Regions from separate parts of the Methylobacterium organophilum genome, predicted to be linked through region 1. Evidence: riboswitches for the same ligand, from Rfam matches in the RefSeq annotation. Region 1 holds a riboswitch; each other region holds the start of a gene.
What was found. Region 1 has a riboswitch for cobalamin ahead of MMB17_RS05185 (TonB-dependent receptor). Riboswitches for the same ligand answer to the same signal wherever they lie in the genome.
Positions count from the first base shown of each region.

Region 1 (3,272 bases):
CCGGCAGCGCCGAGATCAGCTTGTCCTTGACGATGCGGTAGCCGGCGAGCGTCCATTCGAGGGTGCCGCCGAAGCTCAGGCCCTTCACGCCGATCTCGACCTGCTGCCCGGTGGAGAGGTCGAAATTCGCGTCGCTCTGGCTGAGGGAGATCAGGCTGTTCACCGGGTCGGTCGCGGTGGCGTATTGCGCGTAGAGGGCGAGGTCCGGCGCCGGGTTGTAGACGCCGCCGAAACGGTAGCTGAGCGCGCTGAAGTCGCGCGCGAACCGAGCCCCCGTCTGGAGGTTGGTGCGCTCCAGATACGGCGCGTCGTAGCGCAGGCCGGAGAGCAGCGCGAACTGGTCGGTCACGATCAGCCGGTTCTCGGCGAAGACCGAGGCCTGGAAGGTCCGCGTCGCATAGGCCGGGCGCGCCCGCCCGTCCTGCGGGAACAGGCCGGGATCGTAGCCCGAGACCGGCACGCTGTCGGACGCGTCGAAATAGAAGTTGTTGGTGTGGCGGAAGCGGATCGTGTTGACGTCGAAGCCCGCCAGGAACTCGTTGCGCATCCCGAACAGCTCGCCCTTGAAAGCGGTGTCGAAGCGGTTCCCGATCTGCTCCTGGGAGTGGTAGATCTCCAGGTAGTCGCGGCGGTCGATCCGCCCGGTGGCGCGGTTGAAGCTGTATTGCTCCACGTCGAGCCAGTGGCGCCGGCTCTGCAGCCGGTAGGCGGTGTTGCGGAGCGTGATGTCCGCGCTCGGCGTCCATTCCGCCTTCAGCTGCGTCCAGTTGTCGAGCCAGGTGACCTTGGCGTCGCGGACATTGTAGTTGTTGAAGCGGATCCGGTCCGGCACGCGCCCGTCGATGAGCGGGCTGCCCCAGTAGCGCATCGGCTCCTGGTAGCCGAGGTCGTGGGAGAGGGTGACGGCGAGGTCCGGGGTCGCCTGCAGGGTCAGGGCGCCCGAGACCGCGAGGTTGCGGAAATCGCCGTCCGGATTCATCCAGCCGTCCGCGCGGTTGCCGCTCACGTTGAGGCGGTAGGCGACCTGCTCGCCGAGGGGGCCGCCGGTGTCGAGGGCGAGCCGCGCCGTCCCGTCCGAGCCGAGGGCAGCCCGCGCCGCGCCGACCGGCGTGAAGACCGGCTGCTTGCTGACCACGTTGACCACGCCGCCGATCGCCCCGTCGCCGTAGAGCACGGAGGCCGGGCCGCGCAGCACCTCGATGCGCTCGACGTTCCAGGTGTCGAAGGGGAAGGTGACGGTGCCGGCGCCGACGAAGAGCCGGGTGCCGTCATAGAGCTGCTGGATCGAGTTCGGCCCGGCGAAGCCCCGGCTCGTGAAGGCGCCGTTGCCGTTGCCCGGCGCGGCGATGGTGGTGATGCCGGTGGCGTTCTGCGTCACCGCCTCCGTCACCGTGTTCTGGCCGCGGATGCGGGCGGTCTCGCCGGCGATCACGTCGAGGCTCGCCGGCGTCTCCAGGGGCGTCAGGCCGAGGCGGGAGCCGCCGCGATCCGGCGTGCGCAGGTTGAGGCCGGCCGGGGCGGCCCGGGTCAGGCTCACCCCGTCGCCGGTCACGGTGAGCTGGTCGAGGGTGACGCTGGCCGCCTCCTGCGCGGCGGCCGGCCCGCAGGGCAGGGCCGGCCAGAGCAGGAGGGCGAGGGCGGGCAGGCCGCGCGCGGAACGGAGCCGCCCGGAGGGGCGGGGAGAAGGCATCGTCATGGGAGCGTGGGTGTCCGGGCACGGGCGGCGGTGCCCCGGCCGCGGTCCTACAGCGAATGTAATAATGTTACAATCGCCATCCGCGAGGCCGCCGTGTCCCCTCCTGGGGCGCGGGCACGGGCGGGCTCTCTCCCGGGGCGGGAGCGGAAACCTTGCGGGATCGGACATCGGCGGAGGTGGCGCGCGCGTCTTCGAGTGGCACGTCACCGCGAACGAGGCTTCGGCCTCCGCCTCCTCCGGGGAGGGGCGGCGCCTTCAGCACCCGTCAGGACACCCCGCCCGACGCGTTTCGCGTGTGACCACGGCTGACGGCAGGTCTCCTGGCTCGCGGGTCGCTGCCCTCTCACCGTCTTCCCGGGCGGATCGCCCAGTGACATGGTGGCGGAAGGCTCGCCGCTCACAGTTGCGGGGGCAGCCGCGGCTTCAGGCCCGACAGGCCCTCACCGCGTTCCCTTTTGATCCCCGAGGGGAACCGTCGGCACCAAGCTTGGCCGTTGCTCACGGTTTCGTCAATGCGGGGCTTTCTCCATTGGACCTTAAGTGTGGCAGGCAGCGCATGCACCGCTATCTCGCCAGGTTCGGCTTCCACTACAGCAATCGGCTGGAACTTGACGTTAACAATTCGAATCGCGCTGAGCGGCCTTGGGGGCTAGCAAGCGACCAACCTATCAACAGTCATCTCGTTAGGCGCGAAATCCGAGGTGGAACGAAGCCACCGAATGTGCATTATGGGGATAATTCGAGCGGTATGGGTTTCAGCCCTTGCGCAAGAAGGGAGATCGTGTTGCGCGATCGGGCGGGGGCTATAGGCCCCCGTTTCCCGTTCTAGGGTAGCCATTTGAGGCCAAATCCCTCAACTCGGAGCGTTCTAGGGCAGCGTCGATATTTTTTCTTGAGCAGAATATCGACTATTTTAGTCCCAAAGTCTGCCGGTTGCTCCATCTGGTCTTTTATAAATCGCATGTATCTGGCGCTTGGGTGTGCGAGAAGATCGGCAATCTGTAGTCCTGCCACATTCGCGGTCTTTGCCCGCATGTGAATATCTCGCGATGTTAAGTGCATTTGTACTATTCTTGCTGGAATATGTTCTGTACCATTGCTATAAACTCTAGCAAAAGATGCCTTTAGCTTTTTGTCTACGCTTTTATTTCTGGCTTCAACAACCACATCTCCTTGGATATTTCTAGATTTTAGATACATTACGTATCTTTCGACCAAGCACCTCATGCAGTAGTGATATGGATCGAAATGCCAAACTCCATATTGCTCTAAATGTTTCTTCTTGTCGATCTGAACAGTGATCACAAGATATGGAATTCTGTGCAGTTCCTCTAAAATATAATTATTAAATTCGTCGAGTTTGCCAGGGTCTCGGAGGGTGGCGAATGGCCCTTCGCGTCGCATAATTTCGCGCCTGTGGAGAACCACGGGGATATCGGGGGTATGTCCGAAGAGCTTCTCCTTGAACGCATCAAGTCGGGGTTGGATTACGTCGTTATGGGTTTTCAAAGGCGTTAGAACGCCAGTCAAACTTAAGTACCTAATATTTGGATCATTTTCAGCGCCTTTAAGGTCG
Region 1 is NZ_CP092848.1:1,131,482-1,134,753, reverse strand. Features, by position in the region: gene MMB17_RS05185 (TonB-dependent receptor) at 1-1,696, opposite strand, end outside; cobalamin riboswitch at 1,990-2,188, opposite strand; gene MMB17_RS05180 (DUF3800 domain-containing protein) at 2,522-3,272, opposite strand, start outside.

Region 2 (3,272 bases), 430 kb from region 1:
GGCGGCGCGCGCTTCCCCCGCATCCCAAGCTGCGGGCGCCCCTCGTGGACTTCGAGGCGCTGCCGGAGGCCGCCAGCTGGTGGCAAGCCGACGCCGCCCTCTGCGCCTTCGGCACGACGATGCGCGTGGCAGGCTCAGAGGAGGCCTTCCGGCGGATCGACCACGGCTATCCCCTGGCGGCTGCCCGGCTGGCCCGCGCCCACGGCACGCCGTGCTTCGTCCTCAACTCGGCCCTCGGCGCCAATCCCGCCTCACGCTTCTTCTATCCCCGGGTGAAGGGCGAGCTGGAGCACGCCATCGAACGGCTGGGCTTCCCCTCCCTGACGCTGGTCCGCCCCGGCCTGATCGGCGGACAGCGCGCCCAGCCCCGTCTCGGCGAGCAGATCGCCGCGCGCGTCTTTGGCGCGCTCGATCCGATCCTGCCCGCCAGCCTGCGGATCGCCCCGGCGGATACGATCGCCCGCGTCATGCTCGACAGCGCCCGGGCCGCGCTTCCGGGCTGCCATGTGGCCTCGCTCCATGGGGAGAAGCGGACTCCTGCGGGCCGGACGCGCCCCTGATACCGAAGCGCTGCGTCGCCCGATCGGGGGCCTCGCCGCGCGCACGATCCCGCTTCGTCCAAGGCGAGAGGGCCCAGGAATCGGTCTTCGTCGGAAGCGCAAGAGCATATTTTTGTTCTTGATTGCTCTCGTTGCGGTGGCATTCTTCCATCGAATGCAGCCCACGCGAAAGATCTCGACCATGAGCATACGGATCGTGCTTGCCGCCCTCGCCGTGACGGCGGCAACGGCAAGCCCCGCTCTGGCGCAGGGCGCCGACGCGGAATCTCGGATGCGCGCCGCCGCTCCGACCCTTCAGGGCCAGAAGGCCTGGGATTTCCTCGCCTCCTCCCCTGCCGCGAATCCCCGCGACCCGATCGTCAAGGGCGCCGATTCCGTCCGGGCGCGGGGTTCCGTCGAGCGTCCGGCGCGATAGCACCGTTCCCGGGTCCTGCGGCGGTGCCGGCTGGCATGACCGGACGCGGCGAGAGTCCTTGCTGAGGCGAGACGGCAACAGCTGTGCCGTTCCCATCCCGGCCTGATTGACCGCCCCTGGCCGCGGTGAGAGGAATGGGGCGACGGTTCCCCTCGGGGATCAAAAGGGAACGCGGTGAGGGGTTCGCTCTGAAGCCGCGGCTGCCCCCGCAACTGTGAGCGGCGAGCCTTCCGCCACCATGTCACTGGATGAGCCTCATCCGGGAAGACGGTGAGAGGGCAGCGACCCGCGAGCCAGGAGACCTGCCGTCAGTCGTGGTCACACGCGAAACGCGTCGGGCGGGGTGTCCTGGCGGGTGTCGAAGGTCCGCCATTCCTGCGAGGAGGCGGTGACCCGAGGCCTCGTTCGCGGTGACGTGCCACTGCCGTTGCCCGAGGCTGCCGTCCCGTGTTGTCCCTTCCTTCCGCGCGCCGGAGCGCGCTGGCCCTGTCCTGCGCGCTGTCCGCCCTCTCGACCGCGCCCGTCCTCGCCCAGCAGAGCGCGACGCCCTTCGCCGATGCGCCGGCCGCTGCCGCCCTCGAAGAGATCTCCGTCAGCGCCACCGGTGTGCCGACACCGACGGCGCAGGTCGGATCGAGCGTGACCGTGCTGACATCGCCGATGCTGGAACAGCAGCAGCGCCGCACCGTGCCGGATGCCCTCCAGCAGGTGCCGGGCCTCAACGTCGTTCAGACGGGCGGCCCCGGCGGCCAGACCTCCGTCTTCATCCGCGGCGCCAATTCCAACCACACGAAGGTGCTCATCGACGGCATCGACGCCACCGATCCGTCGAACGGCAACGGCTCCTTCGACTTCGGCCAGCTCCTCACCGACGACCTCGCGCGCATCGAGGTGCTGCGCGGGCCGCAGAGCGGCCTCTACGGCTCGGACGCCATCGGCGGCGTGATCGCCTTCACGACGAAGCGCGGGGAGGGGCCGGCCCGCACCTCGCTTCGGGTGGAGGGCGGTTCCTTCGGTACCTTCAACCAGAGCGGCCGGATCAGCGGCTCGGAGAACGGCTTCGACTACGCGGTCACGATCGCGCATGTCCGAGCCGCCGCGACCCCCGTCACGCCGCGGGACCTGGTGCCGCTCGGGCGCCCGGTCCATCCGAATTTCTACGACAACGAGACCGTCTCGGCGAAGCTCGGCTACCAGTTCACCGACACGTTCCGTATCAATTCGGTGACGCGCTTCATCAATGGGCGTCTGCTGTTCACCGGCGACGATCTCAGCACCTTCCCATCGGCACCGGCCGCGTTCCGCAGCGAGGCCGCCGTCCAGCAGATCTTCACCCGCAACGAGGCCGAGTGGACGCCGTTCGCCGGCTTCCACAACCTCTTCGCCATGAACTACTCGAACCTGTTCAACCGCCAGCAGGGGCCGCTGGACCCGCTCGCGACCCCCGACGCGACCACGGGGCTCGGGGAGCGCACGCGCTACGAGTATCGCGGCGATGTTCTGCTCTCCCCCGGCAACCTGCTGCTGTTCGGGGTGCAGCGCGACGAGGAAAGCCTGTTCACGACCACACCGGGTTCCGTGCCGGATTCCCTGCGCGCGCGGAACGGCAACACGGCGGGCTATGGGGAGGCGCAGCTGACGCCCTTCGCGCGCGCCTTCCTCGTTGCCAATATCCGCCACGACGAGAACGACCAGTTCGGCGCGGCCACGACCTTCCGGGTGGCGCCGAGCTACATTCTGCCCCTCACCGAGACGCGCCTGAAGGGAAGCGTCGGGACCGGCTTCAAGGCGCCGACCCTGAGCCAGCTCTACCAGGACTTCCCGGCCTTCAACTTCTTCGGCAATCCGAACCTGAAGCCCGAGGAGAGCCTCGGCTACGATGCCGGCATCGAGCAGCCGCTCGGCGACCGGGTCCTGGTCGGCGCGACCTACTACCGCAACGACTTCACCAATCTCATCACGACGAATGCCAGCTTCACGTCCAACGAGAACGTCGGGAAGGCCGAGTCCTACGGTGCGGAAGCCTTCGTCTCGGTCCGGTTCTCCGAAACGCTCTCGGGCCGCGTCGATTACACGAACACGGTCACCAAGAACGAGATCACCGGCCAGGAACTGCTGCGTCGGCCCCGCCACAAGGGCAGCGCCACCGCCGCGTGGACGCCCCTGCCGGGTCTGACCGTCAGCGGCACGGTGATCGTGCTCGGCCACTTCGTCGACGGCAACCGGGACTTCTCCGTGCCGCGGCTGAAGAATCCCGGCTTCACCCTCGTCAATCTCGCCGTCAGCTACGACGTCAG
Region 2 is NZ_CP092848.1:704,682-707,953, reverse strand. Features, by position in the region: gene MMB17_RS03160 (Rossmann-fold NAD(P)-binding domain-containing protein) at 1-560, shown strand, start outside; gene MMB17_RS03155 (hypothetical protein) at 742-975, shown strand; cobalamin riboswitch at 1,102-1,299, shown strand; gene MMB17_RS03150 (TonB-dependent receptor plug domain-containing protein) at 1,423-3,272, shown strand, end outside.
Region 2: another riboswitch for cobalamin. It lies ahead of MMB17_RS03150 (TonB-dependent receptor plug domain-containing protein); the one in region 1 lies ahead of MMB17_RS05185 (TonB-dependent receptor).

Region 3 (3,272 bases), 120 kb from region 1:
TCGCGGCGGGCGAGACGGTGGCGCTCGTCGGCCCCTCGGGCGCGGGCAAGACCACGCTCTGCTCCCTGATCCCGCGCTTCTACGAGGTGGACGCCGGCCGCATCACGATCGACGGGCACGACATCCGCGCCTACACGCTCGCCTCCCTGCGCGGGCAGATCGGCATCGTGCAGCAGGACGTGTTCCTGTTCGCCGGCACGATCCGCGAGAACATCGCCTATGGCCGGCTCGATGCCGGTGAGGCCGAGATCCTAGAGGCGGCGCGGCGCGCCCGTCTCGGCGACCTGATCGCGGGGCTGCCGGACGGGCTCGACACCGTGGTCGGCGAGCGCGGGGTGAAGCTCTCGGGCGGCCAGAAGCAGCGGCTCGCCATCGCCCGGGTCTTCCTGAAGAACCCGCCGATCTTGATCCTCGACGAGGCGACCTCCGCTCTCGACACCCAGACCGAGCGGGACATCCAGGCGGCGCTGACCGAGCTCGCGGCCGGCCGCACCACCCTCGTCATCGCCCACCGCCTCGCCACGATCCGCCATGCCGACCGCATCGCCGTGGTCACCGAGAGCGGCATCGTCGAGGAAGGTCGGCACGAGGAATTGCTCGCCGCCGGCGGCTACTACCAGAAGCTCCACGCGGCCCAGTTCGCGTCGGATCGGCCGGACACGCCGCGCGCCGCGGCGGAGTAGGGGCGGCAGGAGGCCCCCTCGCCCGGGACAGGGTGGGCGATTGAGGGGGCGGGTGGCACCGCATTGACAGAGCCGCGACGCCAAGCTTAGCCATGGGGCGACGGTTCCCCTTGGGGATCAAAAGGGAACGCGGTGAGGGGTTCGCTCTGAAGCCGCGGCTGCCCCCGCAACTGTGAGCGGCGAGCCTTCCGCCACCATGTCACTGGATGAGCCTCATCCGGGAAGACGGTGAGAGGGCAGCGACCCGCGAGCCAGGAGACCTGCCGTCAGCCGTGGTCACACGCGAAGCGCGTCGGGCGGGGTGTCCTGACGGGTGCTGAAGGCGCCGCCCCTCCCCGGAGGAGGCGGTGACCCGAGGCCTCGTTCGCGGTGACGTGCCACTGCCGTTGCCCGAGGCTGCCGTCCCGTGTCCCGCCCCAGCCTGCTTCTTCTCTCCTGCGCGCTCCTCGCCACCGCGCAGCCTGCCCATGCCGAGGGCTCCCTCGGCGAGACGCGCCTGGACGAGATCGCCGTGGCGGGGGAGGCCGCCGCTTCCGCCGGGGGGGCATCCGGCCCCGCCGCCAGTGCCGGCTTCGTCGGCGGCAGCACGGGTATCGGCGGCGCACTGCCGGTCGTGGAAGCGGCGAGCGCGGGGGTCATCACCGGCGCGCAGCTCAACAGCCGCCCGGTCACCCGGCCCGGCGAGGTGCTGGAATCGGTGCCCGGCCTGATCGTCACGCAGCATTCGGGCGAGGGCAAAGCCAACCAGTTCTTCCTGCGCGGGTTCAACCTCGACCACGGCAGCGACATCGCCATCACCGTCGACGGCATGCCGGTGAACATGCGCACCAACGCCCATGCCCAGGGCTATGCCGACATCAACTTCCTGATCCCCGAGCTCGTCGGCGCGGTGGAATTCCACAAGGGCCCGTATTTCGCCCGCGACGGGGACTTCGCCTCGGCCGGCTCGGTGCGGATCGACTATCTCGACACGGTGGAGAAGAACCTCGCGCTCACCTCGATCGGCTCCTTCGGCTACAAGCGGGCGCTCGCCATCGCCTCGGCGCCCCTGGGCGAGGGCCACCTGCTCGCCGCCGGCGAGGCCCAGGTCTATGACGGGCCCTGGGACGTGCCGGATCGCCTCGCCAAGTTCAACGGCGTGCTGCGCTACAGCCAGGGCACGGCGCTCGACGGCTTCTCCGTGACCGGCATGGCCTATTGGGCCAAGTGGAACGCCACCAACCAGATCCCCGAGCGGGCCGTGGCGGGGGGCATCCTCGGCCGCTACGGCACGCTGAACCCGACCGATGGCGGCGATACCGGCCGGTTCTCGCTCTCGGGACGCTGGAGCGCGACCGACGATACCGGGGTCACCCGGGCGAGCGCCTACGTGATCCGCTACCGGATGAACCTGTTCAACGACTTCACCTATTTCCTGAACGACCCGGTCAACGGCGACCAGTTCCGCCAGCTCGACGACCGGGTGCTCGGCGGCGGCGAGATCGCCCATGTCTTCCAGGGCGACCTGTTCGGCCTGGCGACGGAGACCGAGATCGGCGTGCAGACCCGGACCGACAGCATGCGCGTCGGCCTGTTCAACACCACCAACCGCCAATACCGCTCGACCGTGCTCGACGACCGGGTGCTGGAGGCGAGCGCGGCGTTCTACGTCGAGAACCGGGTGCGCTGGACGGACTGGCTACGCACCAGCCTCGGCTTCCGGGCGGACGGCTACTACGCCGACGTCGTCTCCGACATCGCGGCCAATTCCGGCAAGGCCCGGGACGGCATCGTCAACCCGAAGCTCGGCCTCGTGCTCGGTCCCTTCGCCGACACCGAACTCTACGTGAATTACGGCGGCGGCTTCCATTCCAACGACGTGCGCGGCGTGACCGCGACCGTCGATCCGTCGAGCCCGCTCTTCAACATCCAGCGCTCGCCCTTCCTGGTGCCCTCGACGGGCTACGAGGTCGGCCTGCGCAACCGCTCGATCGCGGGACTGGAAAGCTCCGTCGCCCTGTTCCGGCTCGATTTCGCCTCCGAGAACCTATTCCAGGGCGATACCGGCACCACCGAGCCGAGCCGTCCGACCCGGCGCTTCGGCGTCGAATGGACCAACCGCTACGCGCTCACCCCGTGGCTGCGGCTCGAAGGCGACCTCACGGTCACCAATGCCCGGTTCTCGGATGTCGACCCGGCCGGCAACCGGGTGCCAGAGGCGCCCACCACCATCGCCTCAGCCGGGGTGACCTTCGGGGAAGGCACCGGCTGGTTCGGGACCCTGCGCTTCCGCTATTTCGGGCCGCGCCCGCTCATCGAGGACAATTCGGTGCGCTCGAAGCCGACCGCGCTGCTCAACGGCCGCATCGGCTACAATTTCGAGAACGGCGTCAGCCTCGCCCTCGACGTGCTGAACCTGACCAACGCCAAAGCCGACCAGATCACCTATTTCTACGAATCCCGCCTGCCCGGCGAGCCGGCGGACGGCATCGCCGACCGCCATTTCCATCCCGTCGAGCCCACCGCCGTGCGGCTGACCCTCGCGGGGCGGTTCTGAGGCAAAGCAGCGGGCGACCCGGCGCGTGCCGGGCCGCCTCGTGACGGATCTCC
Region 3 is NZ_CP092848.1:1,009,026-1,012,297, forward strand. Features, by position in the region: gene MMB17_RS04625 (ABC transporter ATP-binding protein) at 1-683, shown strand, start outside; cobalamin riboswitch at 768-965, shown strand; gene MMB17_RS04630 (TonB-dependent receptor) at 1,195-3,219, shown strand.
Region 3: another riboswitch for cobalamin. It lies ahead of MMB17_RS04630 (TonB-dependent receptor); the one in region 1 lies ahead of MMB17_RS05185 (TonB-dependent receptor).